Regions from separate parts of the Streptomyces sp. NPDC029122 genome, predicted to be linked through region 2. Evidence: riboswitches for the same ligand, from Rfam matches in the RefSeq annotation. Region 2 holds a riboswitch; the other holds the start of a gene.
The links. A riboswitch is a leader RNA that binds a small molecule or an ion and turns the genes downstream of it on or off. The one in region 2 is predicted to bind S-adenosylmethionine.
Positions count from the first base shown of each region.

Region 1 (11,675 bases), on a different contig from region 2:
TTGTACCGCTCGGTGGCCTGTTCGGCCTCTTCGAAGAGCCGGTCGACCTGGGCGCGGGTGCCGCCGGAGGGCTCCTGGGGGAGCCCCGGGGAAGCGAGCGCGGGTGCGCCCGTCATGGCCACGGCGGCGCTGGCCGCGGCGGCGGTGAAGGCGGTGACCTTGGTGTTCCGGTCGAGGCCGCTGAGCCCGGGCCGGCGATGGGACGCCACGTGGAACCGCTCCCTTCCGCTGCGCGGGGCCCGGGTCCGCCCCCCGTGGACGGACGTGTGCCGGGTTCCGCGCTGGCAGACAGTAGCCGCGCGGCCACGCACCGGCCAACGGCCGCGGCGGGGGCCGCGGGGCGGCGTCCCGCCTCAGACGCAGGTCATGGGCGGGGCGCGGGGCGGGAGGGGGTCCGCGCAATTCGCCCGGATGGGCGGTGCGCGGGGCGTCCGCCGGGCGGGATCAGACCCGGACCCCGAACTGGAACGGCATGTTGTCCATGGACTCGTACTTGACCCCGCCGCGCGGGTTGGAGGCGTGCAGGGTCATGTTGTTGCCGGCGTACAGGCCGACGTGGTGCAGGTCGTCGTAGAAGAAGACGAGGTCACCGGGCTGGAGCTGGCCGCGGCCGATGCGCGTGCCGTCGTTCGCCTGGGTGTAGGTGGTGCGGCTGATGCCGACGCCGGCCTGGGCGTAGGCCCACTGCGTCAACCCCGAGCAGTCGTAGGCGCTGGGGCCGGTGGCGCCCATGATGTACGCGCTGCCGACCTTGGTCTTCGCGGCGGCCAGGGCGGCTCCGGCCCGGCCCGAGGCGCTCGCGGCGGGGGCGGCCTTCTCGGCGGCGGCCCGCCCGGCCTTGCCCTGCCGTGCCTCCTCGTCCTTGAGCCGGGCGCGCTCCTGGGCGGTCAGCGTGTTGAGGAGGGCCTGGGCCTCGGCGAGCTTGTCCTGGGCGGCCTTCTTCTTCTCGGCGAGCTCCTTGCGGGTGGCGTCGAGGTCGGCGAGCTTGCCGGTGGCCTCCTGGCGCTGCTGCGCGAGGGCGCGCTGCTTGGCCTGGATCCTGGCTATCGCTCCGAGCTGCTTGCCGCTCAACTGCTGGAGCGTGGCGGCCTTGTCGAGGTAGGTCTCCGGGTCACCGGAGAGCAGGAGCGCGACGGACGGGTCGACGACCCCGCCGCGGTACTGGGCGGCGGCCAGCGAACCGAGCGTGTTGCGCAGGTCGTTGAGTTCGCCCTGGTCGCGGGCCACGGCGTCCTGGAGCTGCGCGATCTCCTTCTCCAGCTTCTCCTGGTGCTCGCGGGCCCCGTTGAACTTCTCGGTGGCCTGTTCGGCCTCCTCGTAGAGCGCGTCGACCTTCGACGCGACCTCGTCCTTGCCGGGCTTGTCGGGGGCGGCCACGGCGGACTGCGAGGAAAGGGCGACCGCCGCGGCGGCGGTGGCGGTGAGCACGGTCACGCGCGTGCGGGTGGGCTGCTTGGGTCGACGGTGGGACGCCACGGGGGCGAGCTCCTTCTTCCTAGGGCCGCCGAAGACGGACGCGGGCACGCTCGGCAGCACCTCCGCCCGCACCCGAATGAGTGACCGACCGCACGAAGGTTTGAGCAGACCCTAGTGACCGGCCCTGATCACTTCAAACCCTGTGCGCAAAAAATCCGCGGCCGTTCCGCTTCCTTTACCCGGGGCCCACACTGCGTACCGAGGGGCTGACGGTCCGTCTTCCGCTTCTACCGTCGGTCCCGCATCGGCCCCAGGCGTCACGAAACGCGCGAAAGCCGCTTGAGCAGCAATGCGGACGTCACCGGCCGGGCGCCCGCCTTGGCCACCCCGTCGGCGACCTCGCGGTCGGTGGAGACCACCACCACCGGCCGGCCGGGCGGCTCGGCCCGCACCAGCTGGCGGATCAACTCGTCAGCGGTGACACCGGCCTTGGAGAACAGCACGCGCACCCCGCGCGGGGGTGCGAGCAGCACCGGCGCCGCCAGCTCCGCGCCGTCGAAGACGCACGTCATCTCGGCGCCCGTCTGCGCGGCCAGCATGGACAGCCCGCCCAGCAGCCGCAGCCGCTGCTTCTCCAGCGGCATCGTCGGATAGCCGGTCTTCGTCACGTTGTAGCCGTCGACCACCAGATGCGCCTGCGGGAGCGCCAACAGCTGGTCCAGCAGGGCCGGATCGGTCTCCGACAGGGCGCGCGCCGCGATGTCCTTCGGGGTCATCCGGCCCGGCTCCACCGCGTCCACGGTGTCGGCCGGCCGTGTGGAGACGGGCGGCAGCGCCAGCTCCCGCCGCAGCCCCGCCGCCGCGTCCAGGACCGTGTCCAGCAGCAGCCGCAGCCGCATGTCCTCGATGCTGCGCCCCTCACGGGTAGCGCGGCGCGAGGTCTCCAGGGAGGACTCCACCTCCGCGAGGCGGGACTTGAGGCGCCGGGACTCGCTCTCGGCGGCGGCCACCTGCGCGGCCGCCTCACCCCGGATCGCGTCGATCTCGCCGTTCAGCTTGCGCAGCGCGGCCTCGCCCCGCTTGACGTCGCTCAAGGCGCTGCGCAGCTTGCGCTGAAGCGATTCCGCTTCCTTGCGGGCGGCCTCCAGCTCGGCCCGTACCTGCTCGCCCCCGGAGCGCTGGGCCTCCTTCAGGTGGGCCAGCTCCTCGCGCAGCCGCTCCAGCTCCCGCCGGGTCTCGTCGCCGACCCGCTCGGCGTCGGCGCGCTGCGCCTCCTCCCCCGCGGAGGCCACCAGCTTGACCCAGCCGGCCGGACGCAGCACGTACGCGGCGGCCGCCACGTCCAGCGGGTCCGCGGCGGCGGGAGGGGCCCCGGACTCCAGGGCTCCGGCCAGCTCCGGCTGCGCCTCGCGCAGCTTCTCCGCGATCCGGCTGCGGAAGACCCCGTCGGTCTCCACGGCGGCGGCCATGGCGTTGCCCGCGAACTTGGCGCGCCGGGTCGGGGTGAACCGGGCGTACTGGCGCAGCTGCGCCGGAAGGTCCGCGACCGTCAGGGCGCCGAAGGCGTCCGAGACGATCGTGACGACCCGGCGCCGCACGCCTTCCGGCAGCGGGCGGTCGAGGACCTCCGCGGCGTCACCGGCCGCGTCGGCCGGCCTCGCGCCGCTTGCTGGCTCCACAATCCGTCACCCCTACCGTGATCTACTGTGGGCCCGGCTCCGTCAGGAGTCGGTGCCCGGCCTGTCCACGAGCTCGATCTGGTCCACCGCGTTGCACCAGCGGCAGCGGACCGACTCGATGGTCTCACTGACCACCTCGCGCTCCTCGACCTTGGGCTCCCCGGCGAGATCGAGGTGGACGTACTCCACGACCTTCGACGATCGGGTGACATCGAACCGCGTGAGGTTGCCGCACAGGGTGCAGCGCCACCGGGTGGTGTCGGTCGGCAGGGGAACCGTCATCAGGCCGCTCTCTCCTTCGTAGCTCATTCAATTAAAGCCTCGCGCCGCGGTCGCCGGACCGCAGCACGTAACCCTACGGCCTGGCACCACCCTCAGGCGGGTCCGCCTGCGTCATGCTCTGTCGCATGATCGTAAAGTGGCGGACCCTGTGCGAGGCCGCCCGGGGGCCCGTGGTCACGTACGCGCTGATCGCGGCCTGCTGCGCGGTGTTCTTCCTCGGACCGGCTTCTGGCCTGAACCCGGCCTACGGGACGGGCGACCTGCTGGTGGAGACGGGGACGGCGTACTTCCGGCGCTGGGGCGTCGTCCCGGACGAGCTCTTCTCGGGAGCGGCACGCCCGCTGCTGACCCCGCTGACGGCGCTCTTCGTCCACGGCAGCTGGCTGCACCTGCTCGGGAACATGCTGTTCCTCTACGTCTTCGGCGTGATGACCGAGGAACGGATGGGCCGGATCCCGTTCCTCGCCTTCTACGTCTGTACGGGATACCTCGCGCTGGCGGCCTACGCGGCGGCCAACGCGTCCTCGGACCAGACCCTGGTGGGGGCGTCCGGGGCGATCTCGGCGGTGCTGGGGGCCTTCCTCCGCCTCTTCCCGCGGGCCCGGGTGACGAGCCTGTTCCCGTTCCTGTTCTTCCTGCCGCTGCGCTTCCCGGCGTGGATCGTGCTGCTGTTCTGGTTCGGCCTCCAGTGGCTGGCGGCGCAGCGCGCCGGGAGCGGGCCCGGAGTGGCCTATCTGGCCCACGTGGTGGGCTTCTCCGTCGGCTTCCTCTACGCGTGGGGGCGGTATCGCCGTGCGACTAGAGTGAGGAGACCAGTGACTGCCGTCGAGGGAGACAGCCAACCGTGATCACCGCGATCGTGCTCATCAAGACCAGCGTGGACCGCATCCCCGAGATCGCCGAGTCGATCGCGCAGCTGGACAGCGTCAGCGAGGTCTACTCCGTCACCGGCACGTACGACTTGATCGCCCTGGTCCGCGTGGCCCGCCACGAGAACCTCGCGGACGTCATCCCGGGCCGCATCAGCAAGATCCCGGGCGTCGAGGCCACCGACACCCACGTGGCGTTCCGTACGTACTCCCAGCACGACCTCGAAGCCGCCTTCGCCATCGGCCTGGACGCCTAGGCCCTGTCGTCAAAGTAGCGCCGGTCAGGCCCGCGGCGGCCGGTGCGGGGATGCCGCCGCGCGGGGCGGCGGCGGCCCGCTCGCGGTGCTACACCACCGGGACGCAGCGGCCCTCCTCCGTGCGGTACCGCCACTTCGCGCCGTCCTCGACGAGCTCCCGCACGGCCTTCACGAAACGCTCCACGTGCTCGTCCGGGGTGCCGGCCCCGAAGCTGACCCGGATGGCGTTCAGCGACTTCTCCCCCGGCGCCGCCTCCGGCGCCCCGCACTCCCCCTGGGCCTGCGGCTCGCCGCCCAGCAGGGTCCGTACCAGCGGGTGGGCGCAGAAGAGGCCGTCGCGCACGCCGATCCCGTACTCGGCGGACAGCGCGGCCGCGAAGTGCGAGCTGTTCCAGCCGTCGACCACGAACGAGATGACGCCGACGCGCGGGGCGTCGTCCCCGAACAGGGACAGCACCCGCACGGCCGGGACCTCCGCGAGGCCCTCGCGGGCCTTGGCGATGAGGTGGTTCTCCCGGGCGACCAGGTTCTCGAAGCCGGCCTCCCGCAGCGCGCGGCAGGCGGAGGCGATGGCGTAGACGCCGATGACGTTCGGGGAGCCGGCCTCGTGGCGGGCGGCGGTGGTGTGCCACTCGACGTCGACGCCGCCGTCCTCGCGGCGGGCCACCGTACGGGAGGCGCCGCCGCCCGCGAGGTACGGCTCGGCCTCCTGGAGCCAGTCGGCGCGGCCCGCGAGCACGCCCGAGCCGAAGGGGGCGTACAGCTTGTGCCCGGAGAAGGCGACCCAGTCCACGTCGAGCTCCCGTACGGAGACGGGGTGGTGGGGGGCCAGCTGGGCGGCGTCGAGCACGATCCGCGCGCCGTGGGCGTGCGCGGCGGCGGCGAGTTCCCGCACGGGCCACAGCTCGCCGGTGACGTTGGAGGCGCCGGTGACGCAGACCAGGGCCGGGCCGTAGGGGTCGCGCTCGGCCAGGGCCCGCTCCAGGGTGGCGACCGCCTCTCCGGGGGTGCGCGGGGCGTCGAGGCAGGTGACCCGGGCGTCGCCCCAGGGCAGCAGCGAGGCGTGGTGCTCGGTCTCGAAGACGAAGACCCGGCAGTCGGAGGGCAGCGCGGCGGCGAGCAGGTTGAGGGAGTCGGTGGTGGACCGGGTGAAGACCACCTGGTCACCGGGGCGGCAGTCGAGGAACTCGGCGACCGTGGCCCGGCTCTGCTCGAAGAGGTCGGTGGACAGCTGGGAGAGGTAGCCGGCGCCCCGGTGCACGCTGCCGTAGTACGGGGCGTACGCGGCGACGTCGTCCCAGACCCGCTGGAGCGCCGGGGCGCTGGCCGCGTAGTCGAGGGCGGCGTAGGTGACCTCGCCGCCGGTGACGAGGGGGACGGTGACGTCCCGGCCGAGCACCGGCAGCGGCCCGCCACAGGCGGGGGCGGCGGGGGCGCAGGCGGCGGTGGCGGCGGCGTTCAGGGATGCGGACATGGCGGTATCTCCCGGCAGGCAGGGCTGAATGGCTTCGGGTGTGCCCGTACGCGGGTACGGCTCGGCGGCCGACCTGAGGGGTACGGGGAGCCCCGGACCTGACGGGGGTACACGGAAGGGACCCGGTCCGGGGGTTGAAGAAGGGGCGGAGTCGCCCTATCGCATTCGCTTGCTCACGGAAAACGCTCCTCGAGAGACCAGGACCCCTGGTGTCGAGGGATCCGCGCTTGCCGTGGACCTCGCTGCCCACGGCCTGGTCATCACCCGGGGCACCCCGCCACGGAAGGAGGGTTGCCGGACAGCAAGCCGGGGCCTGAACGCTGTCACTCGTGACCTTGGAGAGCATCCTGCCACAAGGTCCCGCACGCGCAAGACCCCGGTCCGCATCGTGGACCGGGGTCACCCCTCCGTGCTCCTTCCCGCACCGTCTCCGGCCGCGGGCGGCGGAAACGGCCGCCGGCGGCGGGGAACGGCCGCGCTACGCGTTGCTGGCCGCCACCCACCGCTCCAGCGCCGCACGCGCCGCGCCCGAGTCGATGGCCTCCGCCGCCCGGGCGATACCGCCCGCGATCTGCTCCTCCAGGGAGCCCGTGCCGGGGTCGAGGGCCACCAGGGCCGCCGCCGCGTTCAGCAGGACGGCGTCGCGGACCGGGCCCGTCTCCCCAGCCAGCAGGCGGCGGGCGACGTCCGCGTTGTACGAGGCGTCCTCGCCCCGCAGCCGCGCCACGTCCACCAGCGGGATGCCGACGTCGCGCGGGTCGAAGGGCAGCTCGGTCACCGTGCCCTCGCGGACCCACCACACGCGGGAGGTGGCGGTGGTGGTCAGCTCGTCCAGGCCGTCGTCACCGCGGAACACCAGGGCCGAGGAGCCGCGCTCGGCGAGCACCCCGGCCACGATGGGAGCCACCCGCGCGTCGGCGACGCCCGTGGCCTGCGCGCGGACCTTGGCCGGGTTGGTGAGCGGGCCGAGGAAGTTGAAGGTGGTCCGGATGCCGAGGTCGCGGCGGGCGGCCGCCGCGTGGCGCAGCGCCGGGTGGAACGTCACCGCGAAGCAGAAGGTGATGCCGGCCCGCTCCGCGACCTCCGCCACCCGGGCGGGGGTCAGGTTGAGGTTGACGCCGAGCTTCTCCAGCACGTCGGAGGAGCCGCTCGCCGAGGACGCGGCCCGGTTGCCGTGCTTGACCACCTTCGCGCCCGTACCGGCCACCACGATGGAGGACATCGTCGAGATGTTCACCGTCTTGGCCCCGTCGCCGCCGGTGCCGACGATGTCCACCGTCCGGCCCGGCACCTCGATCAGGTTGGCGTGGGCGTACATGGCCCGCACCATGCCGCCGATCTCCTCGACGGTCTCCCCCTTGGCCCGCAGCGCGACCGCGAAACCGGCGATCTGCGCGTCGGTGGCCTCGCCCCGCATGATCCGGTCCATCGCCCAGGCGGTGTCGTCCGCGCCGAGGTCACGGCCGCCGAGCAGGGCGTCGAGGACGCCCGGCCAGCCGCGGGCCGCCACGCTGTCGCCGCCTGCCGGGGTCACAACGTCCATGGTCCGCTCCTGCTGCTCGTGGGCCGCCCGGTGTCGGCGCCCACGTCGAATGGGAAGGATCTCAGCCTATCCAGCCCGGATGGCAGCGAAGAGCCCCGTCCAGTCGCTGGACGGGGCTCTCGCTGTGGCGACACCGGGATCGGCCGGAACCGATCCCTCGAGCGGGTGGTGCCGGAGATCAGTGGTGGCCGTGTCCGGCCTGGATCTCCTTGTACTCCTCCACCGTGGGCTTCGGAATCTGGTTGTTCTCCGCGTAGAAGCCCTTGCTGAGCTTCGCCCGCAGCTTCTCGCCGCGCGTCACCTTGCGCTCGACGCCGTTCTCGTCGACCGTCGGGCCGATCTCGATCGGCGCGTACTGCTCGTGCGCGGTGAGCGTGTGCAGCTTGTCCTGGGACAGCGGCTCGTGGACCTCGACGAACTCACCGTGCGGCAGACGCTTGATGATGCCGGTCTCGCGACCGTGCAGCACCTTGTCGTGGTCCCGGCGCTGGAGGCCGAGGCAGATCCGCTTGGTGACGATGAACGCCAGGACCGGGACGACGAAGAAGCCGATCCGGACGAACCACGTGATCGCGTTGATCGACAGGTGGAAGTACTGGGCGAACATGTCGTTGCCGCCGCCGATGAGGAGCACGATGTACTCCGCGATCCAGGCGACACCGAAGGCCGTACGGGTCGGGACGTTGCGCGGGCGGTCCAGGATGTGGTGCTCGCGCTTGTCGCCGGTGACCCAGGACTCGATGAACGGCCAGACGGCGATGGCGCCGAGGACCAGCGGGAAGAGGATCAGCGGGATGAACACGCCCAGGACGAGCGTGTGGCCCCACAGGTTGATCTCCCAGCCCGGCATGGCACGGATGAGGCCTTCCGGCATACCCATGTACCAGTCGGGCTGCGCACCGGTGGACACGTGGTCCGGGCGGTACGGGCCGAGCGCCCAGATCGGGTTGATCGAGGCGATCGCCGCGATGGCCGCGATGACACCGAAGACCAGGAAGAAGAAGCCTCCGGCCTTGGCCATGTAGACCGGCAGCAGCGGCATGCCGACGACGTTGTTGTTCGTCTTGCCGGGGCCGGCGAACTGGGTGTGCTTGTGGAAGAACACCAGGATCAGGTGCGCGACCAGCAGACCCATCATGATGCCGGGCAGCAGCAGGATGTGCACCGAGTAGAAGCGCGCGACGAAGTCGCCGCCCGGGAACTCCCCGCCGAAGAGGAACATCGACAGGTAGGTGCCGACGACCGGGACGGACAGGATGGCGCCCTGCATGAAGCGGACACCGGTACCCGAGAGCAGGTCGTCCGGCAGCGAGTAACCGGTGAAGCCGGTGAACATGCCGAGGACCAGCAGCAGGAAGCCGAAGATCCAGTTGACCTCGCGCGGCTTGCGGAACGCGCCGGTGAAGAAGACGCGCATCATGTGCACGACCATGGCCGCGACGAAGATCAGCGCCGCCCAGTGGTGGATCTGACGGATCAGCAGACCACCGCGGACGTCGAAGCTGATGTCCAGGGTCGAGGCGAAGGCCTCGGACATCAGGACGCCCTGCATCGGCACGTACGAGCCGTGGTAGACGACCTCGTTCATGCTCGGGTGGAAGAACAGCGTCAGGTACACACCCGTGAGGATGATGATGATGAAGCTGTAGAGGCAGATCTCACCCAGCATGAAGGACCAGTGGTCCGGGAAGATCTTGCGCATGTTCGCCTTGGCGAGGCCGTAGATGCCCAGGCGGCCGTCCGCCCAGTCGGCTACGCGCTCGCCGCGCGACGCATTGCGTTCGTTGTTGGCAGAGGTACTCATCCGCGCTCCCAGAATGCAGGACCGACGGGCTCTTCGAAGTCGCCGTGCGCCTCGAGGAAGCCTTCGCTATTCACACCGATCCGCAGCTGCGGGAGGGCGTGACCGGCCGGGCCGAAGATGACACGGGCGCCGTCGGAGAGGTCGAAGGTGGACTGGTGGCACGGGCACAGCACGTGGTGCGTCTGCTGCTCGTACAGGCTGATCGGGCAGCCGACGTGGGTGCAGATCTTGGAGAAGGCCACGATTCCGTCGTGGGACCACTCCAGCTCCTGCTTGTCCTTGATGTCCTCCGGCTTGATGCGGACGATCATCAGGGCGGCCTTGGCGATCTGGACCTGGAAGTCGTGCTGGTCCTCCTCCAGGCCTTCCGGCATGGCGAAGGTCAGCGAACCGACCAGGACGTCCTCGGGACGCAGCGGCTCCATCGTGTTCTGGTTGATGAGCAGCTTGCCCTTGGACCACAGGGTCTTGCGCAGCTTGTCCTCGGGCAGGGGGCCCAGGTCGCGCAGGATCACGACGGCGGAGAGCGGCAGCAGGGCCAGCGCGCCGAGCATCGTGTTGCGGATCAGCGGGCGGCGGGCGATGCCGGACTCGTTCGCACCGGCGGCGAAGTCCTGCATGACCTTCGCCTTGACCTCCGGGGAGGCGGCGATCTCGTGGCGCTCGTCGGCGACCTCGACGTCGGACATCAGCGTGCGGGCCCAGTGGACCGCGCCGGCGCCGATGCAGAACAGGGCCGCGCCCAGCGTCAGGCCGAGCGCGAAGTTCAGCGCGCTGACCTTCCCGATGGGGAAGATGTAAACGATCTTCTCCACCGGGATGGCCACGAACGAGGCGATGAAGCCGATCGTGGCCAGCATCGACAGGGTGAACAGCATCGCGACCGTACGCTCGGACCGCTTGGCGGCCCGCTCGTCGATGTCCTGGATGCGCGGCTTGTGGACCGGGAGGCCCGGGTCCGCGAACGGGTCGTCCGCGACCGCTACGGCACCGTGGTGCGCGTCGCCCTGCTCACTCGGCAGGTGCTTGTCTTCGGGAATGTCTTGGCTACTCATGACTTCTTGGCCTTAGCGGTGTGGGCCGCGACCCAGACGGCAACAGCGATCAGCGCACCCAGGCCGAAGATCCAGCCGAACAGACCCTCGGAGACGGGACCGAGGCCGCCGAGCTTGAGGCCACCGGGGCTGGTGGACTTCTCGCCGTTGACGTTCTCGAGGTACGCGATGATGTCCTTCTTCTGCTTCTCCGGCATGGTGCTGTCGGGGAAGGAGGGCATGTTCTGCGGGCCGGTCAGCATGGCCTCGTAGATGTGCTTCGGCGAGACGTCCTCAAGGTTGGGGGCGTACTTGCCGTTCGTCAGTGCGCCGCCCTCGCCGGTGAAGTTGTGGCACTGCGCGCAGTTGTTGCGGAACAGCTCACCACCAGCGGCGATGTCGGCCCCGGCCGGGTCGTACTGCTTCTCGGTCGGCGTGATCGGGCCGGCGCCGAGGGACGCGACGTACGCCGCGAGCTGGTCGATCTGGGCCTGGGTGTAGATGTTCGGCTTCTTCGGCACCTGGGCGCCGGGCTGCTGGGCGGGCATGCGGCCCGTGCTCACCTGGAAGTCGACGGCCGCGGAGCCGACGCCGACCAGGCTGGGGCCGTCAGTGGAACCCTGACCGCCGGTTCCGTGGCAGCTTGCGCAACCCACGGCGTAGAGCTTCTTGCCCTCCTCGATGGCGAGGGACTGGGCGGTTTCATCGGCCTGCGCCTTGCCCGCGGGCGCGAAGGCGGCGTACAGCCCCCCAGTGACCGCCAGCGCGAAGAGTAGAACGACGACCGCCGCCAGCGGATGGCGTCGTCGTGCGGAGAGCTTTTTCACGGATTACCCCGGTGTCAGGATCTTCTGCGTCGGTGTTTCTGGATGGAGTGCCGGGCGAGCCGGCGACGTGTTCGCTACTTGATCAGGTAGATCGTCGCGAAGAGGCCGATCCAGACGACATCGACGAAGTGCCAGTAGTAGGACACGACGATGGCCGACGTGGCCTGTTCGTGGGTGAACCTCTTGGCCGCGTACGTCCGGCCGAGGACCAGCAGGAAGGCGATGAGACCGCCCGTCACGTGCAGACCGTGGAAGCCGGTGGTCAGGTAGAAGACCGTGCCGTACGGACCGGACGAGAGGGACATGCCCTCGTGCTTGACCAGCTCGGTGTACTCGAACACCTGGCCGCCAATGAAGATCGCACCCATGACGAACGTGATGATGAACCACGTCCGGAGCTTCTTCACGTCACCGCGCTCGGCGGCGAATACGCCGAGCTGGCAGGTGAGCGAGGAGAGCACCAGGATCGTGGTGTTCGTTGCCGAGAAGG
Region 1 is NZ_JBVHWK010000022.1:93,144-104,818, reverse strand. Features, by position in the region: gene ACZ4WZ_RS24125 (C40 family peptidase) at 1-209, opposite strand, end outside; gene ACZ4WZ_RS24120 (C40 family peptidase) at 445-1,476, opposite strand; gene ACZ4WZ_RS24115 (NYN domain-containing protein) at 1,734-3,098, opposite strand; gene ACZ4WZ_RS24110 (hypothetical protein) at 3,138-3,377, opposite strand; gene ACZ4WZ_RS24105 (rhomboid family intramembrane serine protease) at 3,491-4,225, shown strand; gene ACZ4WZ_RS24100 (Lrp/AsnC family transcriptional regulator) at 4,222-4,503, shown strand; gene ACZ4WZ_RS24095 (aminotransferase class V-fold PLP-dependent enzyme) at 4,592-5,977, opposite strand; SAM riboswitch class IV at 6,196-6,312, opposite strand; gene trpD (anthranilate phosphoribosyltransferase) at 6,456-7,520, opposite strand; gene qcrB (cytochrome bc1 complex cytochrome b subunit) at 7,699-9,324, opposite strand; gene qcrA (cytochrome bc1 complex Rieske iron-sulfur subunit) at 9,321-10,379, opposite strand; gene qcrC (cytochrome bc1 complex diheme cytochrome c subunit) at 10,376-11,185, opposite strand; gene ctaE (aa3-type cytochrome oxidase subunit III) at 11,260-11,675, opposite strand, start outside.
Region 1: linked by a shared signal. The riboswitch ahead of ACZ4WZ_RS24095 (aminotransferase class V-fold PLP-dependent enzyme) and the one ahead of thrC (threonine synthase) in region 2 are both predicted to bind S-adenosylmethionine.

Region 2 (11,675 bases):
GGCCACGCCGCCGGCCAGCTTCGCGAGGCGCTCCTGGAGCTTCTCGCGGTCGTAGTCCGAGTCGGAGTTCTCGATCTCGGCGCGGATCTGGTTGACGCGGCCCTGGACCTGGTCGCTGTCACCGGCACCGTCGACGATGGTGGTCTCGTCCTTGGTGATGACGACCTTGCGGGCGCGGCCGAGCAGGTCGAGACCGGCGTTCTCCAGCTTGAGGCCGACCTCCTCGGAGATGACCGTGCCGCCCGTGAGGATGGCGATGTCGCCGAGCATGGCCTTGCGGCGGTCGCCGAAGCCCGGGGCCTTGACGGCGACGGACTTGAAGGTGCCGCGGATCTTGTTGACGACCAGGGTCGACAGGGCCTCGCCCTCGACGTCCTCGGCGATGATCAGCAGCGGCTTGCCGGACTGCATGACCTTCTCCAGGAGCGGCAGCAGGTCCTTGACCGAGCCGATCTTGGAGTTGACGATCAGGATGTACGGGTCGTCCAGGGACGCCTCCATACGCTCCATGTCGGTGGCGAAGTACGCCGAGATGTAGCCCTTGTCGAAGCGCATGCCCTCGGTGAGCTCCAGCTCCAGACCGAAGGTCTGGGACTCCTCGACGGTGATGACGCCTTCCTTGCCGACCTTGTCCATGGCCTCGGCGATGAGCTCGCCGATCTGGGTGTCGGCGGCGGAGATGGAGGCCGTGGAAGCGATCTGCTCCTTGGTCTCGACATCCTTGGCCTGGGCCAGCAGGGCAGCCGATACGGCCTCGACGGCCTTCTCGATACCGCGCTTGAGGGCCATCGGGTTGGCACCGGCGGCCACGTTGCGCAGACCCTCGCGGACGAGCGCCTGGGCGAGGACGGTCGCGGTGGTCGTACCGTCACCGGCGACGTCGTCCGTCTTCTTGGCGACTTCCTTGACCAGCTCTGCGCCGATCTTCTCGTACGGGTCCTCGAGCTCGATCTCCTTGGCGATGGAGACGCCGTCGTTGGTGATCGTGGGGGCGCCCCACTTCTTCTCAAGGACGACGTTGCGACCCTTGGGGCCAAGGGTGACCTTGACGGCGTCGGCGAGCTGGTTCATGCCACGCTCGAGACCGCGCCGGGCCTCCTCGTTGAACGCGATGATCTTGGCCATGGTGAAGTGGTCCTCCCGGACAGGGGTGGATTGCTCCGGACCGCGCCCGCGCCCGCGACGGACGGCCTGCGGATCCGGCGGTTCCTTCCCGCCGGACCCTGCGGGCCTCACCGACCCGGTCCTCGTCTTAGTAGCACTCTCACCCGGAGAGTGCTAACGCCAATGATTAGCACTCGACCCCCACGAGTGCAAGCGGCTTCCGGCAACACGCGGGCGAGACGGGGCCGACACGCAGGAGGGGCCCACACCCTGTCCAGGATGTGGGCCCCTCATGCGTGTGCGTGCGTCGGTGGCCGAACGCGTCCGCTCCGGCTCAGCCGGCCGCGAGCTTGACCATGTCCGCCTGCGGACCCTTCTGGCCCTGCGAGATCTCGAACTCGACCCGCTGACCCTCTTCGAGGGTGCGGTACCCGTCCATCTGGATGGCGCTGTAGTGGACGAACACATCCGCACCACCGTCGACCGCGATGAAGCCGTAGCCCTTCTCCGCGTTGAACCACTTGACGGTGCCCTGAGCCATGCCTAACTCCCCTATTACTGGCCCTTGCGCAGGACCGCACTTCGCGGTCCCGGGTCAGAACTTGCGCCGGAACGCCTCGACCGCGGCTGAATGTATCCGCACCGGTGCTGTCAGCAACAGGTCAATCCGACGAGAAATCTGGACACGCGGAAACGTTGAAATAGAGTGAAAATTTGGAATATTCCAGGGCAACTCGGGCCAGACAAGCAGCACCAAAGGCCCAAAAGGCGCGCGCATGTTGACTCAATGTCAACCATCCGTCGGCCCGCTCATATGCGGCGGGCAAGAACAGCGGAGGGGACTGCCCCAACTCTACCGCGCCCAATCAAGCAGAATTGCCCCCTCCGTTTATGACGGAGGGGGCAATTCTGATGTGTTCGGTCAGCAGCCGCCGGCCACCGCGGGGATGATCGAGACGCCGGCGCCGTCCGGCGTCGCCGCCTGCAGGCCGCCCTCGAAGCGCACGTCGTCGTCGTTGACGTAGACGTTCACGAAGCGGCGCAGCTTGCCCTGGTCGTCCAGGACGCGCGCGGCGATGCCCGGGTGGTTCTGCTCCAGGGACTCGATGACCTCGGCGAGGGTCGCGCCCTCGGCCGGGACCTCGGCCTTGCCGCCGGTGTAGGTGCGCAGGATGGTGGGGATGCGGACGTTGACGCTCATGGCGCTACTGCCTTTCCGGTAGAGCAGGGGGAGATGGTCAGGCCAGGCCGGCGGCGCGGAACGCGTCCAGGCTGGGGCGGATGGTGGCGGTCTGGCCGCTGTCCGCGGCCACCGCCTCCAGGGTCTTGAGGCCGTCACCGGTGTTCAGGACCACGGTGGTCAGGGCCGGGTCGAGCTGCCCGTTCTCGATCAGCTTCTTCGTCACGCCGACGGTCACGCCGCCCGCGGTCTCGGCGAAGATGCCCTCGGTCTGCGCCAGGATCTTGATGGCCTCGACGACCTGCTCGTCGTTCACGTCCTCGACGTAGCCGCCGGTGCGCCGCGCGATGTCCAGGACGTACGGGCCGTCCGCCGGGTTGCCGATGGCCAGGGACTTGGCGATGGTGTTCGGCTTCTGCGGGCGGACCACGTCGTGACCGGCCTTGAAGGCGGTCGACACCGGGGAGCAGCCCTCGGCCTGGGCGCCGAAGATCTTGTACGGCTTGTCCTCGACGAGGCCCAGCTTGATCAGCTCCTGGAGGCCCTTGTCGATCTTCGTCAGCTGGGAGCCGGACGCGATCGGGATGACGATCTGGTCGGGCAGGCGCCAGCCGAGCTGCTCGCAGATCTCGTACGCCAGGGTCTTGGAGCCCTCGCCGTAGTAGGAACGCAGGTTGACGTTGACGAAGCCCCAGCCCTCGCCCAGCGGGTCGCCGATGAGCTCGGAGCAGAAGCGGTTGACGTCGTCGTAGTTGCCCTCGATGCCGACCAGGTCGCCGCCGTAGACGCCGGCCATGACGACCTTGCCCTGCTCCAGGTCGTGCGGGATGAACACGCACGAGCGGAAGCCGGCGCGGGCGGCCGCGGCGCCGACGGCGCCGGCCAGGTTGCCGGTGGAGGAGCAGGACAGGGTGGTGAAGCCGAAGGCGCGGGCGGCCTCGACGGCGATGGCCACGACGCGGTCCTTGAAGGAGTGCGTCGGGTTGCCGGAGTCGTCCTTCACGTAGAGCTTGCCGGTGAAGCCCAGCTCCTTGGCCAGGTTCTCGGCGTCCACGAGCTTGGTGAAGCCCGGGTTCAGGCTCGGCTTGGAGGCCACGTCCGCCGGGACGGGCAGCAGGGGCGCGTAGCGCCAGATGTTGTTCGGGCCGGCCTCGATCGCGGCGCGCAGGGCCTCCGGGTCGCCGAGCGGAAGCTCGTAGGCGACTTCCAGGGGGCCGAAGCACTCGACGCAGGCGAAGATCGGGCCGAGCTCGAAGCGGGTGCCGCACTCACGACAGGAAAGGCCGGTGGCGGGTCCCAGATCGACGGACCCGGTGGTGGCAGAGGTGGCGACAGTCTGTGCAGCCATGATGGCGAGGCCCTTTCTCCTCATCTTCCCCATGGCGCACTTCGCCATGAGACGGAATTGGCACCTTCCCTAGCCGGGGCCTCGCGTGGCGAGAACCGACTGGAGGGTTGCCGGGGCTTCAACGGGCCGTGTCCCTCTGCCCCTCTGGATGAGCGGTATGGCACCGGCACACGCGCTCTCTGGCGCGCCGGTGCGTTTGTACGCGGGACCCCCGGCATGCGGTGGTCCTTCGCGTTGTTCAAGACTGTAACCGAAGGGGCGGGCGGTTGAGACAGCCGTCCGAACCGCGAGATGGATCACAATTCGGCCGAAAACCGCCGAGTGCCGCCGAGTACCGAGCGCCGGGCATCGGGTGCCGAGTGCCGCAGAGAAGCCCAGGGAGTGCTGAGAGTGCTGGATGACGTGGAGCGCTGGCTGGCGGTCCGCTCCTGGTCCGCCGCCGACCGACCGCTCGACCGGCTGCTCGACCGGAAACGGGCGTCCGGTACGACGGTGAGCGTGGTGCTGCCCGCGCTCGACGAGGAGGCCACGGTCGGGCAGATCGTGGAGGTGATCCGGCGCGACCTCATCGAGGGCCTCGCGGTCCCCCTGGTGGACGAGCTGGTGGTGGTCGACTCCGGCTCCACCGACCGTACGGCCGAGGTCGCGGCGAACGCCGGTGCCCGGGTGGTGCACCGGGACTCGGTGCTGCCGCGGATCCCGGCCGTGCCCGGCAAGGGCGAGGTGCTGTGGCGCTCGCTGCTGGCCACCACCGGGGACATCGTCTGCTTCGTGGACGCCGACCTGCGGGACTTCGACTCCGCCTTCGTCTCCGGGATCGTCGGACCGCTGCTGACCGACCCGCCGGTGCAGTTCGTCAAGGCGATGTACGACCGCCCGCTCGGCGACGCCCCGGGCCAGGGCGGGCGCGTCACGGAGCTGGTGGCCCGCCCCCTCCTCAACCTCCACTGGCCCCAGCTGGCCGGCTTCGTCCAGCCGCTGGGCGGCGAGTACGCCGTACGCCGCTCCCTGCTGGAGCGGCTGCCCTTCCCCGTCGGGTACGGGGTGGAGCTGGGTCTGCTGGTGGACGCGCTGCACACGGTCGGGCTGGACGGACTGGCCCAGGTGGACGTCGGGGTCCGGCTGCACCGGCACCAGGACGGGCAGGCGCTGGGCCGGATGGCCGCGGCGATCTACCGCACCGCGCAGCTGCGGCTCGCGCGCGGGCACGCCCCCGGCCACCGCCGGGGGCACCCACAGGTACGGCCGAGGCTGACGCAGTTCGAGCGGGGGCCGGACGGGTTCGTTCCGCGCACGTACGCGGTGGACACGGAGGAGCGGCCGCCGATGCTGGAGGTCGAGGAGTACGCGGTCCGGCGGGTGGCGTGAGCCCCGGGTCGGCGGGTGGCGTGAGCCCCGGGTCGGCCAGGACGTGACGAACCGGACAATTACCGGACGTTTGAGCGAGGACCGACCGGGCTAGGTTCGCCGCATGGCTTCCCGTATGGCTTCTCAGGTTCTCGTCGCCGCCAACCGCGGCCCGCTCTCGTACGCCCTCGACGCCGACGGCACCCTCAGCTCCCGCCGCGGCGGCGGCGGCCTCGTCTCCGGCCTGTCCGCGGCGCTCGCCGCGCAGCCGGAGGCCCTGTGGATCTGCGCGGCCCTGTCGGACGCCGACCGGGAGGCGGTCCACCGGGGCGTCTCCGAGCCCGGCGTCCGGATGCTGGACATCGATCCCGAGGTGTACGACGACGCCTACAACGGCATCGCGAACTCCGTGCTCTGGTTCACCCACCACCACCTGTACGACGTCCCGCGCGAGCCGGTCTTCGACGCCGCGTTCCGCCGCCGCTGGGACTCGTACACCGCGTACAACCAGGCCTTCGCCCAGGCCCTGGCGGAGGAGGCGGCGGAGGGCGCGTCGGTCCTGGTCCAGGACTACCACCTCGCCCTGGTCCCGGGGGCCCTGCGCGAACTGCGCCCGGACCTGCGGATCGCGCACTTCACGCACACCCCGTGGGCCTCGCGGGAGTTCCTGGGCATGCTCCCGGACGACATCCGCAGCCGGCTGGTGTGGGGCATGCTCGGTGCGGACCTGGTCGGCTTCCACACCTGGGCGTGGGCACACAGCTTCATGGCCGGCGCGCAGCTGGACGACGAGCGGGGCGTCGCCGAGCCGAAGTTCCCGGCCGGGGTGGAGCCGTCGAAGTCCCGCTACGTCGACAAGAACCCCATGAGCCCCGTGCGGCACAAGCGGACCGACGTCGCGGTCTTCGCCCTCGGCGTGGACGAAGAAGACCTGCGCAAGCTCGCGCACCGGCCGGAGGTCGACGACAAGCTGGCCGCGCTGAGGGCGGAGGTCGGCGACCGGAAGACCATCGTCCGGGTCGACCGCACGGAACTGTCGAAGAACGTCCTGCGCGGCCTGCTGGCCTACCGGGAGCTGCTGACCGTCCACCCCGAGTGGCGCGGCCGCGTGGTGCACCTGGCGTCCGCCTACCCCTCGCGGCAGGACCTGGAGGTGTACCGGGCGTACACGGCGTCGGTGCGCGAGCTGGCGGCGGAGATCAACGAGGAGTTCGGCACGGAGGACTGGCAGCCGGTCCTCCTCTCCGTGCAGGACGACTTCGCCCGCTCCCTGGCCGCGTACCGCCTGGCCGACGTGGCACTGATCAACCCGGTGCGGGACGGGATGAACCTGGTCGCCAAGGAGATCCCGGTGGTGTCGGAGGCGGGCTGCGCGCTGGTGCTGTCCACCGGGGCGGGGGCGTACGAGGAGCTCCGCGGGGACGCGCTGACGGTCAACCCGTACGACGTCTCCGCGACGGCCGAAGCCCTCCACGAGGCCCTGTCCATGCCGGCGGCGGAACGCGCGGAACGCACCAAGCGCCTGGCGGCGGCCGCGACGGCCCTCCCCCCGACGGCCTGGTTCACGGCCCAGCTGGACGCACTGCGGGGGTGAGGCGGGCGGGGGCGCGGCCCGCGCCCCCGCCCCTCAGGACGTGAGGGCGGCCGCCAGCCGCGCCAGGAAGGCCGCCACCGCCGCCGGGCCGGGGAGGACCAGGTCGGCGCGGGCCGCGAGCTCCGGGACCTCGGCCGAGCCGCTGCACACCAGCAGCCCCGGGAGGCCCTCGGCGCGGCGCTTCTCGACCGCCGAGTACGCCGCGAGGTCGCCCAGGTCGTCCCCCGCGTACAGCACCGCCCCGGCGTTCCGCTCCTCCAGGAACTCGGTCAGGGCGACGCCCTTGTCCATGCCCGGCGGGCGCAGCTCCAGCACGGCGCGCCCCGGCTCGACCATCAGCCCGTGCCGGGCGGCGAGCTCGGCGAGGGGTTCGCGCAGGGCGTCGAAGGCGGCGGCCGGGTCCTCGGCGCGGCGGGTGTGGACGGCCAGCGCCCGGCCCTTCTCCTCGATCCAGGTCCCGCGCCACGCCCCGATCGCGTCGAGGAACCCCGGCAGCTCCGCCCGTACGGCGGCGACGCCGGGGTGTTCGGCGGGGGCGTGGACGATGCCGGTGACCGCGTCCCAGCGTTCGGCGCCGTAGTGGCCCAGGACCACGAGGTGCTCCAGTCCCGGCACCCCGGCGAAGCCGCCGTGGCGGACGGCGACCCCGGCGGGCCGGCCGGTGATGACGGCCACGGCCTCCACCTGCGGCGCCAGCGCGGCGAGCGCCGGTACGGCGGAGGGGTGGGCGCGCGCCTGCTCGGGGTCGGGGACGATCTCGGCGAGGGTGCCGTCGAAATCGAGGGCGATCACGGCTCTGCGGGGTGCGCGGAGGAGGGCTTCGAGTCCCTCGCGTCCGGCTGCGGTGGCGGGCACGGGCATCGGCGGCAGGTCGTGCGGCTGGCTCCCCATACGGATGACCCTACCGGGGCGGCCACGGCGCCGACCAGCCTTCCCCCGAGCTGGGCCGTCTCTTCCGGATCTGGCCTGACCCGGCAAGACCCGGAAGAGACGGCCTAGCGCCGGGCCCGCTGGGCCTCGCGGATGCGGCGGAGGCGGTTGACGGTGCCGGGGGCGTGGGCGAGGGCGCGCGGGTCGTCCATGAGGGCGTTGAGCAGCTGGTAGTAGCGGACCGGGGTGAGCCCGAGGCCTTCGCGCACGGCCCGCTCCTTGGCTCCCGGGCCGGGCCAGCTGCGGCCCTCGTAGGCGAGCACGGCGGCCTCGGCGGCGGTCAGCCGGCCGTGTGCCGTCTCCGCCGCCCCGGTCTCCGCCGTCTCACCCGCCTGGCCGCCGTCCGTCATACGGCCAGATTAACGCCGCCCACCGACACCGCTCCGGCCCGGTCGGGGCCGGTCGCGGTGCCACGGGGCCGGGGGGTCAGCGTTCGCCGTCCGCCTTGCGCGCCTTGGTGGCGATCTCCTCCAGGACCTTCGCGGGCTGCCCGCCCGGCTGTACGGCCTTGCCGATGTTCTGCTTGACGTCCTCGCTGACGCCGGCCCAGGACTTCTTGCCGACCGGGTAGAGCCGGGCGCTGGGCAGGGCGGTCAGGAAGGTCCTCAGCTGGGTGGCCGTGCCGCCGGTGCTGGCGGCCATGGCCCGGTAGCCGCTGGTGGTGACGGGCAGCAGGTCGTACCGGTTGGTGAAGGCGGTCACGTTCTTCGCGGAGAACAGGTGGTCCAGGAACTTCCCGGACTCCTTCTTGTGGCCGTTCTTGAAGGCCATCACCCAGTCCGCGACGCCCATCGTGGAGTGGTCGGTGCCGTCGGCGGTCGGCATGGCGACCATGCCGAACCTCAGGCCCTTGCCGGCGGCCTGCTTCAGCAGCGTCGGGTGGCCGTTGAGCATGCCCACCTCGCCGCGCGTGAAGGCGTCGAAGGCGGCCTGGCGGTCCAGCTTGCCGGGCTCCACCGGGCCGGTCAGCTGCTGGCCGACCATCTTGTCGCGCAGGAACTCCAGCGACTTGACGTTCTCCGGGGAGTCGATCGCGTACGCCTCCTCGTTGTCGGTGTAGCCGCCACCGCCCGCGAGCATCCACATCATCGTCTCGGCCTGGGCCTCCTCGCGGCCGAGCGGCAGCGCGAAGGGGGTCGGGACGTTCGCAGCCTTGAGCTTCTTGGCGGCCGCCTCCAGCTCCGCCCAGCTCTTGGGCTGCCAGGAGGCGTTGGCGTCCTTGGGGATGACCCCGGCGTCGCCGAGCAGCTTCTGGTTGTAGAAGAGCAGCCGGGTGCTGGCGACGAAGGGCATGCCGTACTGCACCCGCTTGACCTTGCCCGCGTCGGCGAGCGGGGCGAGGAAGTCGGCCTCGGTGTTGACGGAGAGCAGCTCGTCGGCGGTGTAGAGCTTGCCGGCCTCCGCGTAGTCGGCGTAGGCGCCGATCTGCGCGATGTCGGGGGCCTTGCCGGCCTCGACCATGGCGGCGACCTTGGCGTCGACCTCCGACCAGGAGTAGACGCTGACCTCGACGCGGACGCCGGGGTTGTCCTTCTCGAAGGAGGTGGCGAGGTCCTTCCAGTAGCCGGCGGAGGAGTTCTGCGGATTGTCCCCGTAGTCGGCCGCCACGACCCGCAGGGTCACCTCGTTGTCCCCGGTGAGGCCGGAGACGGTTCCACAGCCCGCCAGCGTCGCCACGGTCAGGCACAGCGCGGCGCCGGTCGCCGCCGGCCTCAGGTAACGGCCCTTCACAGTTCTTGATCCACCCCAGGTTGTACGTACGATCCGACGTAAGGTCTACACCACTTTGGCGGCTCCTCCACATCCGGAACGGGGCTCGCCGCGGACTGTGTCCGGACCGTGTCCGGGCGGGGGCCCGGATTTGTATGGCCGCTCAACAATCCCCTCCAATGGACTAGACCTTTCCCCGCCGAGCACGCGAGACTGTCTGCTGTGAAACCCGTGAAACACGTCATCGCCCTCGATGTGGGCGGCACCGGGATCAAGGCCGCCCTCATCGGCGCGGACGGCACCCTGCTGCACGAGGCACGCCGCGCCACCGGCCGCGAGCGGGGCCCCGAAGCCGTCGTCGAGACGATCCTGGACTTCGCCTCCGAGCTCCTCGGCCTGGGCCGCGCCCGCTTCGGCACGGCCGCCTCGGCCGCCGGCGTCGCCGTCCCCGGCATCGTCGACGCCGACCGGGGCATCGCCGTGTACGCGGCGAACCTGGGCTGGCGCGACGTACCGATGCGCGAGCTGCTGGGTGCCCGCCTCGGCGGGATCCCGGTCGCCCTCGGCCACGACGTCCGCACGGGCGGACTCGCCGAAGGCCGCATCGGCGCGGGACTGGGCGCCGACCGCTTCCTCTTCGTCCCGCTCGGCACCGGCATCGCCGGCGCCATCGGCATCGCGGGCCGGATCGAGGCCGGCGCCCACGGCTACGCGGGGGAGATCGGGCACATCGTGGTCCGCCCCGGCGGCCCCGCCTGCGGCTGCGGCCAGCACGGCTGCCTGGAGACCCTGGCCTCCGCCTCCGCCGTCAGCCGCGCCTGGGCCGCCGCCTCCGGCGACCCGGCGGCGGACGCCGCCGACTGCGCCAAGGCCGTCGAGTCCGGGGACGCCGCCGCCCGGGAGGTCTGGCTGACCGCCATCGGCGCCCTCGCCGACGGCCTGGTCACCGCGATCACCCTGCTGGACCCGAACACGCTGATCATCGGTGGCGGGCTCGCCGAGGCCGGGGAAACGTTGTTCGCACCACTGAGGACCGCCGTCGAGGAGCGCGTGACGTTCCAGCGGCTGCCCGAGATCGTTCCGGCTGCCCTCGGGGACACCGCCGGATGCCTGGGCGCGGGGCTGCTCGCCTGGGACCTACTCGCCACGGAGGTACCTGCCTGATGTCCGGAAGCGCACACAGCACCGTTCTCTCCGGCGCGAGGGTGGTGCTGCCCACCGGGATCGTGGCGGGCGGCCGCGTCATCGTCGAGGGCGGCCGCATCGTGGGCAGCGCCCGCGAGGACGCGGACGTCACCGATCTGTCCGGGCACTGGATCGTCCCCGGCTTCGTGGACATGCACAACCACGGCGGCGGCGGGGCCTCCTTCACCTCCGGCACCGCCGAGGAGGTCCTCAAGGGCGTACGCACCCACCGCGAACACGGCACGACCACCCTCGTCGCCTCCACCGTCACCGGCGGCCTGGACGAACTGGCCCGCCGCGCGGGACTGCTCGCCGAACTCACCCAGCAGGGCGAGATCGCCGGCATCCACTTCGAGGGCCCCTTCATCAACCCCTGCCGCAAGGGCGCGCACAAGGAGGACCTGCTGCGCGACCCCGACCCGGCCGAGGTCCGCAAGCTGGTCGACGCCGCGCACGGCGCCGCCCGCATGGTCACCCTCGCCACCGAACTCCCCGGCGGCCTGGACTCCGTACGGCTGCTGGCCGAGCACGGGGTCATCGCCGCCATCGGCCACACCGACTCCACGTACGACGAGACCCGCCAGGCCATCGAGGCCGGCGCGACCGTCGCCACCCACCTGTACAACGCCATGCCGGGCCTCGAACACCGCGCGCCCGGCCCGATCGCCGCGCTGCTGGAGGACGAACGGGTCACCGTCGAGCTGATCAACGACGGCACCCACCTGCACCCGGCGATGCTGGAGCTGGCCTTCCACCACGCGGGCGCGCACCGCGTCGCACTGATCACCGACGCCATGGACGCGGCCGGCTTCGGCGACGGCACCTACCACCTCGGCCCGCTGGAGGTGGAGGTCCGCGAAGGCGTGGCCCGGCTCGTGGAGGGCGGCTCCATCGCCGGTTCCACGCTGACCCTGGACACCGCCTTCAAGCGGTCGGTGACGGTGGACCGGCTGCCCGTCGAGTCCGTGGTCCAGGCGATCTCCGCCAACCCGGCCAAGCTGCTGGGCCTCTACGACGAGGTCGGCTCGCTGGAGCCCGGAAAGTACGCCGACCTGGTGGTCCTCGACGCGGCGTTCGACGTCAAGGGCGTCATGCGGCGCGGCGAATGGATCGTCAGCCCGCCGTCCTGAAGCGGTCGTCCGCCCGGCACGACGGAGGCGGCCGGCCCGCGGGACTGGGCCGGCCGCCCTCGATTTGGCATGATCCCGGCACACACCAAGACCGGGACTGGCCATGATCCTCACCGTGACGCTCAACACCGCCCTCGACGTCACCCA
Region 2 is NZ_JBVHWK010000018.1:118,702-130,376, forward strand. Features, by position in the region: gene groL (chaperonin GroEL) at 1-1,125, opposite strand, end outside; gene ACZ4WZ_RS21550 (cold-shock protein) at 1,439-1,645, opposite strand; gene ACZ4WZ_RS21555 (MoaD/ThiS family protein) at 2,027-2,305, opposite strand; gene thrC (threonine synthase) at 2,343-3,632, opposite strand; SAM riboswitch class I at 3,650-3,787, opposite strand; gene ACZ4WZ_RS21565 (glucosyl-3-phosphoglycerate synthase) at 4,023-5,000, shown strand; gene ACZ4WZ_RS21570 (alpha,alpha-trehalose-phosphate synthase (UDP-forming)) at 5,116-6,573, shown strand; gene otsB (trehalose-phosphatase) at 6,607-7,464, opposite strand; gene ACZ4WZ_RS21580 (DUF3263 domain-containing protein) at 7,569-7,853, opposite strand; gene ACZ4WZ_RS21585 (extracellular solute-binding protein) at 7,930-9,234, opposite strand; gene ACZ4WZ_RS21590 (ROK family protein) at 9,445-10,377, shown strand; gene nagA (N-acetylglucosamine-6-phosphate deacetylase) at 10,377-11,528, shown strand; gene ACZ4WZ_RS21600 (1-phosphofructokinase family hexose kinase) at 11,632-11,675, shown strand, end outside.